One region of the Bacillus sp. AC266 genome, then DNA from elsewhere that is predicted to be linked to it. Evidence: riboswitches for the same ligand, from Rfam matches in the RefSeq annotation. Region 1 holds a riboswitch; each other region holds the start of a gene.

Region 1 (3,218 bases):
GCAGTGATCGGGATTGTTTGTGAAGCAACTAATAACGGATAAAATGCTCTTTCCATCCACGTACTCGCATTCATTAACATTGCTAGCCCTACGCCCAGTACGATAGAAATAACAACGCCTATTAAAACGACGTATAACGTTGCAGGTAAATGAACCGTAAATAATATATCTTTCAGCGCCCATATCTTCATTACAATTGCAGAAGGTGATGGCAAAATGTACATCTCATCTACAATTCTTGCTCCTACTTCCCACAGAGCAAGTAAAATTCCACTTAATATAAGGGCAGGTAATAACTCCTTCAAGCGATTCATCATACGAGTACCTGCCTTTGTAACATACTAAGGAGCTCTTCTTTAAGCGCTAACACTTCAGGCTTATATAAATCTTTTCTTGTTCGGTTACGATCAAGCGGCACAATTCGCTCAGTTAAAGTTGCTATCGGTTGATTTTCTACAACCAAAATTCGATTAGAAAGAAACAATGCTTCTTCAACATCATGAGTGATAAATAAAATTGTTTTTTCCCACTCTTTCCATTGTTCAAACAACCATTCTTGCAAAGATGCCTTCGTTAAAGCGTCCAATGCGCTAAACGGTTCATCTAACAATAATATCTCCCCTCCTGTTAATAAAGTTCGGATAAAAGATACGCGTTGCCTCATACCACCAGATAAATCTTTCGGATATTTTTTCTCGTACCCTTGTAAACCAAATTTATGTAACAGTTCTTTCGCTTTTACTTGCGCTTCTTTCTTCTGCACACCTTGGCACTCTAGCGGCAGGGCCGCATTCTCAATAATCGTCCTCCACGGCAAGAGCATATCTTTTTGGGGCATATACCCTACAGAATGACTCTTCTTTGTTTCTGTCAGCTCTATCTGTCCAGTACTTGCCTCTTCTAAGCCTATAATAAGGCGAAATAAAGTACTTTTCCCGCATCCACTCGGTCCGATAATACTTACAAACTCTTTATCTTGTATAGAAGCATTTAATTCATTGATGATTGGTTTTTCATCATAATGAAAGGAAACATTATGAAACTGTAGTATGTTCTTGCTCCTCAAAACCCCACATCTCCTTACGATAAGCCATATCCCAGAATAAATATTCAAATCGGCTGGAATATAAGAAAATCTCCTCTAATCGGTCTAGCTCTTTCTCTGACTTTCCAACTGCCATTTCATTTAATAAATCTATTAACCAAATACAAAGGTTACCGTATTCTTCAGAACTATATCCTTGAATCCACTCTCCAAAGAACTCATGATCTCTTGCTCCAGGAATATCATTTAAACGCTTTCCGATCTCCCAATAGCTCCACATACATGGAAGTAAAGCTGATATTAATTCTGCAAGTGTGCCATTTTGAGATACAGACATCATGTAATTTGTATAGGCTAAATTTTTAGCAGATGGTTTCGCAGATTCTATCTCCTCTACAGTAATGCCAAGTTTGTTTGCATACTGTTTATGGATCGTCATTTCTCCATTTAAAATCCCATCAATTTGCTCTGCAAATTTTGCCATAACTTGTGGATTCGTTGCCTTTACAACCCCAATTGCATATAGCTTTGCATAATCTAACAAATATAAATAATCTTGAATAATATAGTACTGGAATTTGTCTTTTTCCAACGTACCATCCCCCATACCTACTACAAACGGATGATTATGACTTTTCTCCCAAACAGGCTGCACCGTATCAAATAATTTTTCACAAAATTTCATTAATAATTCCCCTTCCTATATATCTATTTATCTCAATAAAAAAACCACTTCTGTATATAAGAAGTGGTTACAGCAAATAAAATTATAATTTATTCGTTGTTCCACTTCCCTTCGCTAGTATTATCTAGATCAGGTGTTGTAAGGGTTAAGGATTATTCCTCTCTCAGCACGAAAAGCACCCCTAGTGGTGTTAATATGAAATTTTCAAATAAAAAAGCCCCGTTTCTATACGCAAAGAAACGGGGACTCATTGTTAATGTCCGAATTGCTTCCCTACGCTAGCATAATCTAGATCAGGTAATAAAAAGGATCAAAGGCTTATGGCCCTACTCTCAGCTGGCAACACCAGCCCTCCTAGCAAACTATAAAATTATCACTGTCAGTATAACATCGCCATAAGACATCATCAACTGTTTTAATTTTCTTAATTGCGAATTAAATCTCAACGTGTTAAACAAATATAAATGCGACCTCACAAATGATATATACAATATTTATATACGAATCTCTCTTCTGACATTATTTTTATTGATTTCATATTACATTTATGTGAATACGACCAATATATTATATCTTTATACTATAATAAAATTACAACTATACAACTAGAGGAGGTCTTTATTACATGAATATGAAAGCCACAGCTTTAACAGCAACTACTATCGCAATTGCTTCTTTACTTCCTTCTATGGGAGAATCCGATATACAAACAGCGGCTGCTAAGCAACCATCTACAGTAAAAACTGGATATGTAAAAATTGACAACGTTGCACTACATCAAAATAGCCATACAGACAGTGCAATAGTTGATACCATTCGATTTAATAGCCCGGTTACTATTCTTGAAACAGTTCAAGATTGGTATAAAGTATCTGTTAACAACAAAACAGGCTATATGAAAAAAGATGCAATTCTATTCAAAAAAAATGTTCAACCAAAGTCTCAATATATCGTAAATGCAAACGCATTAAACGTTCGTTCTGAACCTAATACAGAGTCTTCTATTCTAGATATATTACCAAATGGTCAATTCATTACCATTCAAGGTGAACAAGGAGATTGGTACAAAATATTACATAACGGTCAAATTGGTTACGTACAAAAAACATTTGTATCTAATGGATCCACACCTCTAGTAAAAGGTGTAACAGTACAAGGTTCTCCTTCTTATACTGTTGCAACACCAAAATTAAATGTACGTAGCAATGCTAGCACAAGTGGCACTCTACTTGGCTCATTACAAAATGGTACACAAGTACAAGTAGTAGAAACGGTAGGTACTTGGTATAAAATTCGTTTTGGCACAGGATACGGATATGTAGCAAAACACTATGTAGTGCAAAATCAAAATCAAAATCAAGCACAAGCTAAAACAGCTCAACCTGCATCAATTCCAGCAGTTTTCAAATTCCCTACTCAAGGGAAAATCAGCTCCACTTTTGATATGCGCTGGGAGCAAATGCATTATGGTATAGATATAGCAGCACA
Region 2 (3,218 bases), on a different contig from region 1:
AATGCGCTGTTTTCGCCCCTTCTGCTGGCAACGTTTCATCATGGTACTCCATCGCGCGTTCAGGATCTAAAGATAAATTAAATTGGTCGCGCCAACGGAATTCAAATCGTGCTTTTGAAAGTGCATCATCACGCTGATGAGCCGTTTTATGCCCTTTCGCAAGATCGGCTGCATGCGCAGCGATTTTGTACGTAATAACCCCTTCGCGAACATCATCTTTGTTCGGTAAACCTAAATGTTCTTTCGGGGTTACATAACAAAGCATCGCCGTTCCAAACCAGCCGATCATCGCAGCACCAATCGCTGAAGTAATATGATCATAACCTGGTGCAATATCTGTCGTTAACGGCCCAAGTGTATAGAACGGCGCACCCTGACAAATATCAAGTTCTTTCTCCATATTTTCTTTAATTAAATGCATCGGTACATGCCCAGGTCCTTCAATCATAACTTGCACATCATGTTTCCAAGCGATTTTTGTTAATTCACCAAGTGTCTCAAGCTCAGAAAACTGCGCTTCGTCATTTGCATCTGCAATAGAACCTGGACGTAATCCATCTCCAAGAGAAAACGAAACATCGTACTGCTTCATAATTTCACAAATCTCTTCAAAGTGAGTATATAGGAAGTTTTCTTTATGATGGAATAAACACCACTGCGCCATAATCGAACCACCGCGCGAAACAATACCTGTCATACGCTTTGCAGTAATTGGAATATAACGAAGTAATACACCAGCGTGAATCGTGAAGTAATCAACGCCTTGCTCCGCCTGCTCAATTAACGTATCACGATACACTTCCCACGTTAAATCCTCTGCAATTCCGTTTACTTTTTCAAGCGCTTGATAAATTGGCACAGTTCCAACTGGTACCGGAGCATTACGAATAATCCACTCACGTGTTGTATGAATGTTTTTACCTGTAGATAAATCCATAATCGTATCTGCACCCCAGCGAGTCGCCCACGTCATCTTCTCTACTTCTTCTGCAATAGAAGACGATACAGCAGAGTTTCCGATATTTGCATTTACCTTCACGTGAAAATTACGTCCAATTATCATCGGTTCCGCTTCAGGATGGTTAATGTTTGCCGGCAAAATCGCACGACCTTCTGCAATCTCCTTACGAACAAATTCAGGCTCTACCCCTTCACGAATCGCAACATATTCCATCTCAGACGTAATAATGCCATTACGCGCATAATGCATTTGCGAAACATTTGCACCTTGCTTCGCTCTAAGCGGCTTACGATCCATTTGCGGGAAAACAGGTGTATGTTTTGAAGCCACTTTCACACCGTCATCCTCAGGTTTAATTTCGCGTCCTTCATAAGCTTCCACATCACCACGCCCCAAGGTCCAAGAGTGGCGCGGCGCCTGCAACCCTTTTTCCAGCTCCACTTTATACTCTGGATCTGTATAAGGTCCACTCGTATCATACACACGGATTGGCGGATTTTGAACACCGTTCGTATCGCTTTGTTCAATCTCACGCATTGGTACTTTCATACCTTCACGTGTTCCATCCACATACACTTTCTTACTTCCTGGTAAACTCGATTTCAATTCAATTTGCTCAGCTGAAACAGACTGTTTCATAACCTTTGTTGCCCCCCTGTTCGTGACAAGGACGAGATATGGCCAGCGCATGCCAAAATAAAAAGAGCCAGGTCCATAAAAGAATAAGGACCTGGCTCATAAAGACATAATTATGTAAAGCCGTTAACTTCCCTACGCTGGTACGAGCCAGATCAGGTCCAAAGGGTTAAGAAGTTCACACGCTTCTCTCTCAGCCTACGCATACGTTAGGCACCCCTAGTTTATCACTGATTTAATTTTCAATACTTTCCCATCATACACTATAATCTGAAAAATGCAAAGTTTATTTCTTTTGTTGTTTACGGAATCATCCAAGTTAAATAATAAGCCTGCACATACGTCATAATCCCAACAATAGTAACGAAGAATAAACTATGCTTCAATGTAAAGCGGAACAAATCTGACTCTTTCCCAGCAAGTCCAACTGCCGCACAAGCAATCGCAATTGATTGCGGAGAAATCATTTTACCTGTTACACCGCCCGTTGTATTTGCTGCAACAAGAAGCACTTCAGATACACCGACTTGCTGCGCTGTAATTGCTTGTAAATTCGAGAACAGTGCGTTCGCTGACGTATCTGATCCTGTTAAGAATACGCCAATCCATCCTAAGAATGGTGAGAAGAACGGGAATAGTCCGCCAGTTCCTGCAAGTGCTAACGCTAATGTAGAAGATAGACCAGAATAGTTTGCGATAAATGCGAATCCTAATACGAATCCAATAGATAGAATTGGCATTTTTAGTTCATTTAACGTTTCTTTAAATGTTGCTACTGCATCTTTTGCACTCATTTTCAAAATAAAAATAGAAATGATACAAGCAATTAAAATTGCTGTTCCAGTCGCTGATAAAATATCTAATTTCAAGATTGCTTCATAAGGTGTTGGTTTATTTACAATAGGCTCTGCTTTCATTACTAAATTGTGCAAGCCTGGAACTTCAAATTTAAATACGAGACTTTCTAAAGCCCCGCCCGGAGCGAATAATGCTTTAAAGAAACTTTGGCTCCAAATGACTACCATCACAGTTAAAATAATGAACGGAGACCATGCTTTTACTACTTTTCCTACCGTTAGTTTCGGCATAGATGTCGTTGTCGTCGCCGCGGCTACTTCACTATTCGCTTGCTTAGTTTGATAAATTTCTTTCGGCTGCCAAACTTTTAAGAATAGCGATAAACTTACTAAACTTACAAGTGCTGACGTAATATCAGGAAGTTCTGGTCCTAAAAACGTCGCTGTAATAAACTGTGTAATTGCAAATGAACTACCCGCTACAAATAAAGCAGGCCACGTTTGTTTTACTCCTTTAAAGCCATCCATTAAAAATACGATAAAGAACGGAACAAATAAAGATAAGAACGGTAATTGATGCCCAGCCATTTGTCCAATTTTATGTGGATCAATGCCTGTCACTTGTCCAGCAACTGTAATCGGAATCCCCATCGCTCCGAAAGCTACTGGTGCAGTATTTGCGATTAAACAAAGACCTGCTGCATATAAAGGATTTAGCCCAAGGCCTGCCAGAAGTGCTGCCGTAATCGCTACTGGTGCACCAAATCCTGCTGCCCCTTCCAAAAATGCTCCAAATGAAAATCCAATTAAAATAACGAGTAAAC
Region 3 (3,218 bases), on a different contig from region 1:
TATTCGTTGGAATTCATTAAAAAGTTCCTCTTTTTCTCTTACTTTTATACCAAATTTTATTTTTGTTCCTTGAACTTTATATATATTTTCGTTATATGGAAGAAGCACTCTTATCTTTGTTCCTCTAATATACTCTTTCGGACATTGGAGAATGTTCTCTAATTTAACTTCTCCCCCTATCCTATAATCATCTTTTAAATTTCTAAAACGTTTAATCCACTTTATTCCTTTTACAGCTTGTTGTACTTTTAACTTTACAAATCTTTGCTTTTTATTATTTGATTCAAATTCAGGAGTTGAAATCAGTATTTGGCTCCGCTTTCGCCCTAAAAGTATAGGGATATCTTTATGATTATATTGTTGATAAAACCTCCTAATCCCTACAGATACTTTTAATAGCGGAATATTCTCACCTCCACGAGTTACGTATTCAAACCGATATACATAAGAGAAATAATCATGTGTTTCTTCATCTTTAATTGGCTCAGACATCGCTTCAGAAACATGTTGTGATCGCAGTGGTGAAAAATATATTTCTTCCTCATTTTTATTTTCCAAATGTAAAGGCTGTTCGCAAAAAATATGAGTAATTAGAGCTGGTACCCATTTAGAAAACGTTTTTTTATCATGTAATGCTGGCAAATTACTAATTAAATCATACTGCCATTCTAAATGTGGTGGATCTATTAATTTATTAGGTTTCCAATCATGAATAACCTCATACCAGCTTTGGAAAATATAGTCTAACTGTTCTTGTTTCATTGGTTCTTTTGCTACAATCCAGGGCGTATCTTCCTTTAATATATATGGATTATGCTGAATGAATAATATATCAGAAAACATTTCATACAATCTTTCATTTACAAGTTTTAATTTGCTCGTTAATAAAAATGTTCTATAATGTATCTCTACAATCTCAAGCCATTCAATAGGAAAATAAATATACGATACTTTCTCATTATAGAGGGGTTCTACTATATTTTTAAATGCTAATAACTGTAATTTTTCCATATTATTAATACTTCCTCTCTTAATTTATATTGATCATGAATAATACTAGAAAAGATACCAATTTTTTAAGCATTAACGAATCAAATTTTAACCAAGCACATTAAAGGAAATAGCTAAATTACATTCGTTTATATAAATAAAACATTATTAAAATCAAATTAATATAAAGTAACTATTAACATATAACTACCTCCTTATGGGACTTTATATTATAAAATCATTATAATTAATTATTATATTTTTTTATATATGATTTACAAAAAAATTACAGAAACTAAATATAATAAAAGGTATCGCCTCTTTATATAGCGATACCTTTTATATACTCTTAATTAAATAACACCTTTAACTTCTTCATTCACCGGCCATTTTTCTAATGTATATGCCATTTCCCAAAATGAATATTCATATTGACTACTAAAAATAAAATGTTGTCTCATACGATTACGGTCTGCCTCTGTTACTTTTTCAGCGATCGTATCTAATCGTGTGATTTGCTCTTCTACTAGAGTACGGAACCAATCAGATCCATATGCAGAAATCCATTCTTGATAAATTGGCTCTTCTGGTTGACATTCTTTTAACCGTTCACCGATTTCATAATATAACCAATAACAAGGTAAAATAGCCGCAATAATATCTCCTAAATGCCCTTCATAAGCTGCACGATACATATGAGATGTATATGCATATGCAGTTGGCGCAGGAATAAAATTATCTTTTTCTTCTTTTGTAATCCCTAATTTCTTTGCGAAATTCTCATGTAATGATAACTCAGCTTCATACGTATTTTGTGCATGGTGTGCCATACGAGCTGTCGTTTCTAATTCAAGAGCCTTTGCAGCACCTAACGTTTGTACTCTAGCAAAATGACTCAAATAATAAGAATCTTGAAGCACATAATATCGAAAACTAGCTAAATCTAATGTTCCTTCGCCTAGTTTTTTTACAAAAGGATGGTTAAAACTTGCTTCCCAAATTGAATCTACTTCTTTACGTAATGATTGTGAAAAAGTCATTTAAATTCCTCCAAATAATGTAAAAAATATACGTATTTATCCACAATTATTAAAGCTGTAAAATAAAAAAACTTTCTTTACAGGCGTAAAGAAAGTGAAATTGACAGTATTTATTCGTTAAATAGCAACGTCTTTCCCACTTTCCTACGCTGGCATTAACCAGATCAGGTACTAAGAGTCTCAAAATTTCATCTGATCTCAGCCTATAAAAGGCCCCCCTAGTGGATAAATATTTAGTTGTCGTATTGTAATTATCATAGCATAATTCGTGGAACTGTCAAAAGAATTAATTATATAACTACCTTAAAAACCTTCTTCTTTCCTTACTTTTAATGAAGTTTCAATTATCATATCTAATAGTTTGCTATAATTAATTCCCGCTGCTTCCGCACTTTTTGGCAGTAAACTTGATTGTGTCATCCCTGGTAATGTATTAACTTCCATTACATATGGAATTCCTTCCTTCACCATCATATCAACCCTTGCATAAACACTACATTTTAATGCTTTATAACAAGCCAGTGACGCTTTATTTACACGTTCCTTTATTTCAGCTGGAAGTTCAATAACTTCTTCAACTGTACTAGTATCATCATATTTTGCATTATAGTCAAAGAACACAGCAGCATGTCGAATCGAAATGATAGGTAACTGTTGCCCATCAAAAATTGAACATGTAATCTCGTCACCTTTTATATACTTCTCAATTACTACTTCAGAATCCCATTCGAATACAGTTTCTAGCATAGAGATTAATTCATTTTTATCATAGACAATCTTAACTCCAACACTTGAGCCGCCAGAGTTTGGTTTTACCACTAATGGAAATCCTAATTTATCTAATTCCTCAAGCTTTAGATCCTCCATTTTTGTAAGTTCAATCCAATCTGGTGTTTCTACTCCTTCATAACGCAAAATCTTTTTTGAAATATTTTTATCCATACATATACCGCTAGATAACATATTACTGCCGCTATATGGAATACCTAAACTCTCAAGCGTCCCTTGAACCGTACCATCTTCTCCGTATTTTCCGTGTAATGCTAGCAATGCAAAATCAATGTCTTTCGCTTTTTCAATTAAATCCATTTTTTCATTTAACGTAATTGGAACGATTTCATATTTACTCTTATCTAAATGTGCAATCATTTCATTCCCAGTCATAATTGATACTTGTTTTTCAGAGGA
Region 4 (3,218 bases), on a different contig from region 1:
AAGAAGACATATTCCGTGAATATAAAGTAATTCATGAGCCAGCAACAATTTCACATATAAAAGAAGTGAAAAGCGGTAAAGTTTCAAATATCTTTTTAACAGGAGCTACTGGTTATTTAGGTTCTCACATATTGCATGAATTACTAAAAGATACAACAGCACATATTTATTGCTTAGTAAGACCAACGCAAGATATACAACAAAGAATTGTTAATACATTAACAAATTACTTTAAAAATATAAAAAAAGAATGGCTACAACGTATAACAGCAGTACCTGGTGATCTCGGGGCAGAGAATCTTGGTATGAGTGAGGAAGAATTTAAAGTCATTCGTTCCAAGGTTGATACTGTAATTCATTGTGGTGCAGATGTAAGACATTTTGGAGATGTGGCTCAGTTTGAAAATGTGAATGTGCAAGGAACGGGTCGTATGCTAGCGTTAACTGAAGAAGGAGCGACATTCCACTTTGTTTCAACAATTGGTATTCCGATAGAATTAGCGATGGATCAATGGGATATATATGAAAAAACAGGTGATTTTAACTACGATGTGGTGTTGGAGAATGTGTATTCTAATAGTAAACTACAGGCAGAAAACCTTGTTCGTGAAGCGATAAAAGATGGTGTACGAGGAAATATTTATCGTGCGGGTAACTTAGCTTGTCATTCAGAAACAGGAAGGTTCCAACAAAATATTGAAGGAAATGCATTCTATCGTCTGATTAAAGCGATGTTACTTATTGGACAAGCTCCGAATGTAAAGTGGAAAATTGATTTTACACCAATTGATTTTGCTAGTAAATCGATTGTAACATATGTACAAGATTCACAAATAGCTGGAGAAATGTTACACATCTGTCACCCATGTCAAGTTGAATTTGAACATTTTATAAAGCTAATTGAGGGATGTGGATACAACCTTGAAATGGTTCCACTTTCGGAATATGTAAATACCGGGCTTGAATTAGCGAAGGGAAATGAAGTAATAGCAGAGCTAATTGCTTCTCAAGTTGCAGGAGATGGAGCACAGCAATCTGAAATTGTAATGGGTACTCGTAGAACGAATGAATGGATTAAGAAAAAAGAACTGGTAGTGCCAGCGATTAATAAAGAATTTATTCAGCAATTATTAGCTCATGGTGAAGAAGTTGGATATTTTCCAAAAATAATGAAATGATATGTACGCTTTTGTTTGTTCAATAAAATAAATCATGCTACAATGAAAACGAATTAAGAACCGGGGAGCCAATTGGCTGAGAGGATGTAAGTATACATCGACCCTCAACCTGATCTGGATAATGCCAGCGTAGGGAGTTACTTTAAAGTGATGTAGCATAAGTTATTATAGAATAACTTGTATACAAGGCTTTCCTACATGGTAGGAAAGCCTTTTCTTTTTTTGAAACCATATTTTGTAAGGGGGATTTTATTATGTCACAACAAGTTACAATTTCATTTTCAGTAGTACCACAAGCGAAGAACAAAGATGTGTATTCCGTTGTTGATAAAGCAATTGAAGTTGTACAACAGTCGGGAGTTCGTTATGAAGTAGGGGCAATGGAAACAACGTTGGAAGGAGAATTAGATGTACTTCTTGACGTCATTAAACGCGCGCAACAAGCTTGCGTCGATGCTGGAGCAGAAGAAGTAATTACTTCTATTAAAATTCACTATCGTCCAAGTACAGGCGTAACGATTGACGAAAAAGTTTGGAAGTACCGTGATGAATATGCAAAACCAGAAGCGATCTAAAATAATCACAACAATTTGGCTTATCCTTCTCATTGCTATATGGGAAGGATCTGTTTCATTATTTAAAATTGAGCCGTGGATTTTACCGAAGCCGTCTGCAATTGTGCAAGAGTTAATTGGAATGAAAGATTTACTATTACCGAATACAGTGCAAACGTTACAGGAAGTAATAATTGGGTTGTTTTTTGCAATTTTACTTGGGACGAGTATTGCTATCATTATGGATGTCATCCCTTTATTTCGGATTTTAATGAATCCATTGCTCGTTATTTCGCAAACAATTCCAATCGTTGTGCTCGCACCATTATTTATTATTTGGTTTGGATACGGAATGTTGCCAAAAGTAATGGTTGTTATTCTTGTTTGTTTCTTCCCAATTGCGCTTAGCATTTTAGAAGGTTTCCAAACGGTAGATAAAAATATGCTGAAACTGTTACAAACAATGAAGGCAACGAAATGGCAAGTTTACCAGAAAGTAAAGTTTCCAGCAGTACTCCCATACTTTTTCTCAGGTTTAAAAATTGCTGTTACATATAGTGTGATGGGGGCGATTATTGGGGAATGGCTTGGTGCCAGTGAAGGATTAGGAGTTATGCTTACAAGAGCAACAAAATCCTTTTTAACGGCTCGAGTATTTGGTGTTGCAGCGATTATCGTCATGGTGACATTATGTCTGTACTTTATTGTTGAATTTATGGCAAGAATAACAGCACCATGGATATACAGAAAGGGCGGCAGAAAATGAAAAAAGGTTTAAAAATTATGTTAGCTGCATTATTAGCAGTAACTGTTGCCGGATGTAATCCGGCGAAGAAAGAAGAAAGTTCAAGTAAAGATAAAAAAGTAAAAGTCGTTTTAGATTGGTTTCCAAATACGAATCATACTGGCTTATATGTAGCGCAAACGAAAGATTATTACAAAAAGCAAGGGCTTGATGTAGAAATTATCCAGCCTGGTGATAATGTAACGGCAGAGCAGATGATTGCTTCTGGGAAAGCAGACTTTGCGATAAGCGCACAAGAAAATGTAACATTAGCTCGTGTTGAAGGAATCCCAGTTGTTTCTGTTGGTGCAATTATTCAGCATAATACCTCTGCTTTTGCATCTCTAAAAAAAGATAATATGACGTCACCGAAAGATTTTGAAGGTAAACGTTATGGCGGCTGGGGGGGACCAGCAGAAGAAGCGACGTTAAAGACGATTATGGAGAAACATCAAGCTGATTTTAATAAAGTTGAAAAAATTATTCTTGGACAAACAGATTTCTTTAAATCAATCGGTCGTGATGCAGACTTTGAATGGATTTATTATGGATGGGATGGAATTGAAGCGAAGCGTCAAGGAAAAGAGTTAAATACAATTATGGTAAAAGACTTAGATCCAGCGCTTGATTTCTATAGTCCTGTTATTATTACAAGTGAAAAACATACGAAGCAAGATAAAGATTTTGTGAAAAAATTTATGA

The links. A riboswitch is a leader RNA that binds a small molecule or an ion and turns the genes downstream of it on or off. The one in region 1 is predicted to bind thiamine pyrophosphate.
Region 2: linked by a shared signal. The riboswitch ahead of thiC (phosphomethylpyrimidine synthase ThiC) and the one ahead of tenA (thiaminase II) in region 1 are both predicted to bind thiamine pyrophosphate.
Region 3: linked by a shared signal. The riboswitch ahead of tenA (thiaminase II) and the one ahead of tenA (thiaminase II) in region 1 are both predicted to bind thiamine pyrophosphate.
Region 4: linked by a shared signal. The riboswitch ahead of AC0IXC_RS25480 (MTH1187 family thiamine-binding protein) and the one ahead of tenA (thiaminase II) in region 1 are both predicted to bind thiamine pyrophosphate.

What each region holds. Positions count from the first base shown of each region.
Region 1 is NZ_CEEDEC010000005.1:393,814-397,031, forward strand. Features, by position in the region: gene AC0IXC_RS22010 (ABC transporter permease) at 1-314, opposite strand, end outside; gene AC0IXC_RS22015 (ABC transporter ATP-binding protein) at 314-1,066, opposite strand; gene tenA (thiaminase II) at 1,035-1,730, opposite strand; TPP riboswitch at 1,820-1,923, opposite strand; TPP riboswitch at 1,984-2,096, opposite strand; gene AC0IXC_RS22025 (SH3 domain-containing protein) at 2,356-3,218, shown strand, end outside.
Region 2 is NZ_CEEDEC010000004.1:286,479-289,696, forward strand. Features, by position in the region: gene thiC (phosphomethylpyrimidine synthase ThiC) at 1-1,600, opposite strand, end outside; TPP riboswitch at 1,713-1,828, opposite strand; gene lldP (L-lactate permease) at 1,900-3,218, opposite strand, start outside.
Region 3 is NZ_CEEDEC010000001.1:701,135-704,352, reverse strand. Features, by position in the region: gene AC0IXC_RS03680 (pPIWI_RE module domain-containing protein) at 1-1,011, opposite strand, end outside; gene tenA (thiaminase II) at 1,344-2,030, opposite strand; TPP riboswitch at 2,155-2,260, opposite strand; gene ddlB (D-alanine--D-alanine ligase) at 2,334-3,218, opposite strand, start outside.
Region 4 is NZ_CEEDEC010000008.1:108,111-111,328, forward strand. Features, by position in the region: gene AC0IXC_RS25475 (non-ribosomal peptide synthetase family protein) at 1-1,178, shown strand, start outside; TPP riboswitch at 1,230-1,331, shown strand; gene AC0IXC_RS25480 (MTH1187 family thiamine-binding protein) at 1,433-1,753, shown strand; gene AC0IXC_RS25485 (ABC transporter permease) at 1,725-2,498, shown strand; gene AC0IXC_RS25490 (ABC transporter substrate-binding protein) at 2,495-3,218, shown strand, end outside.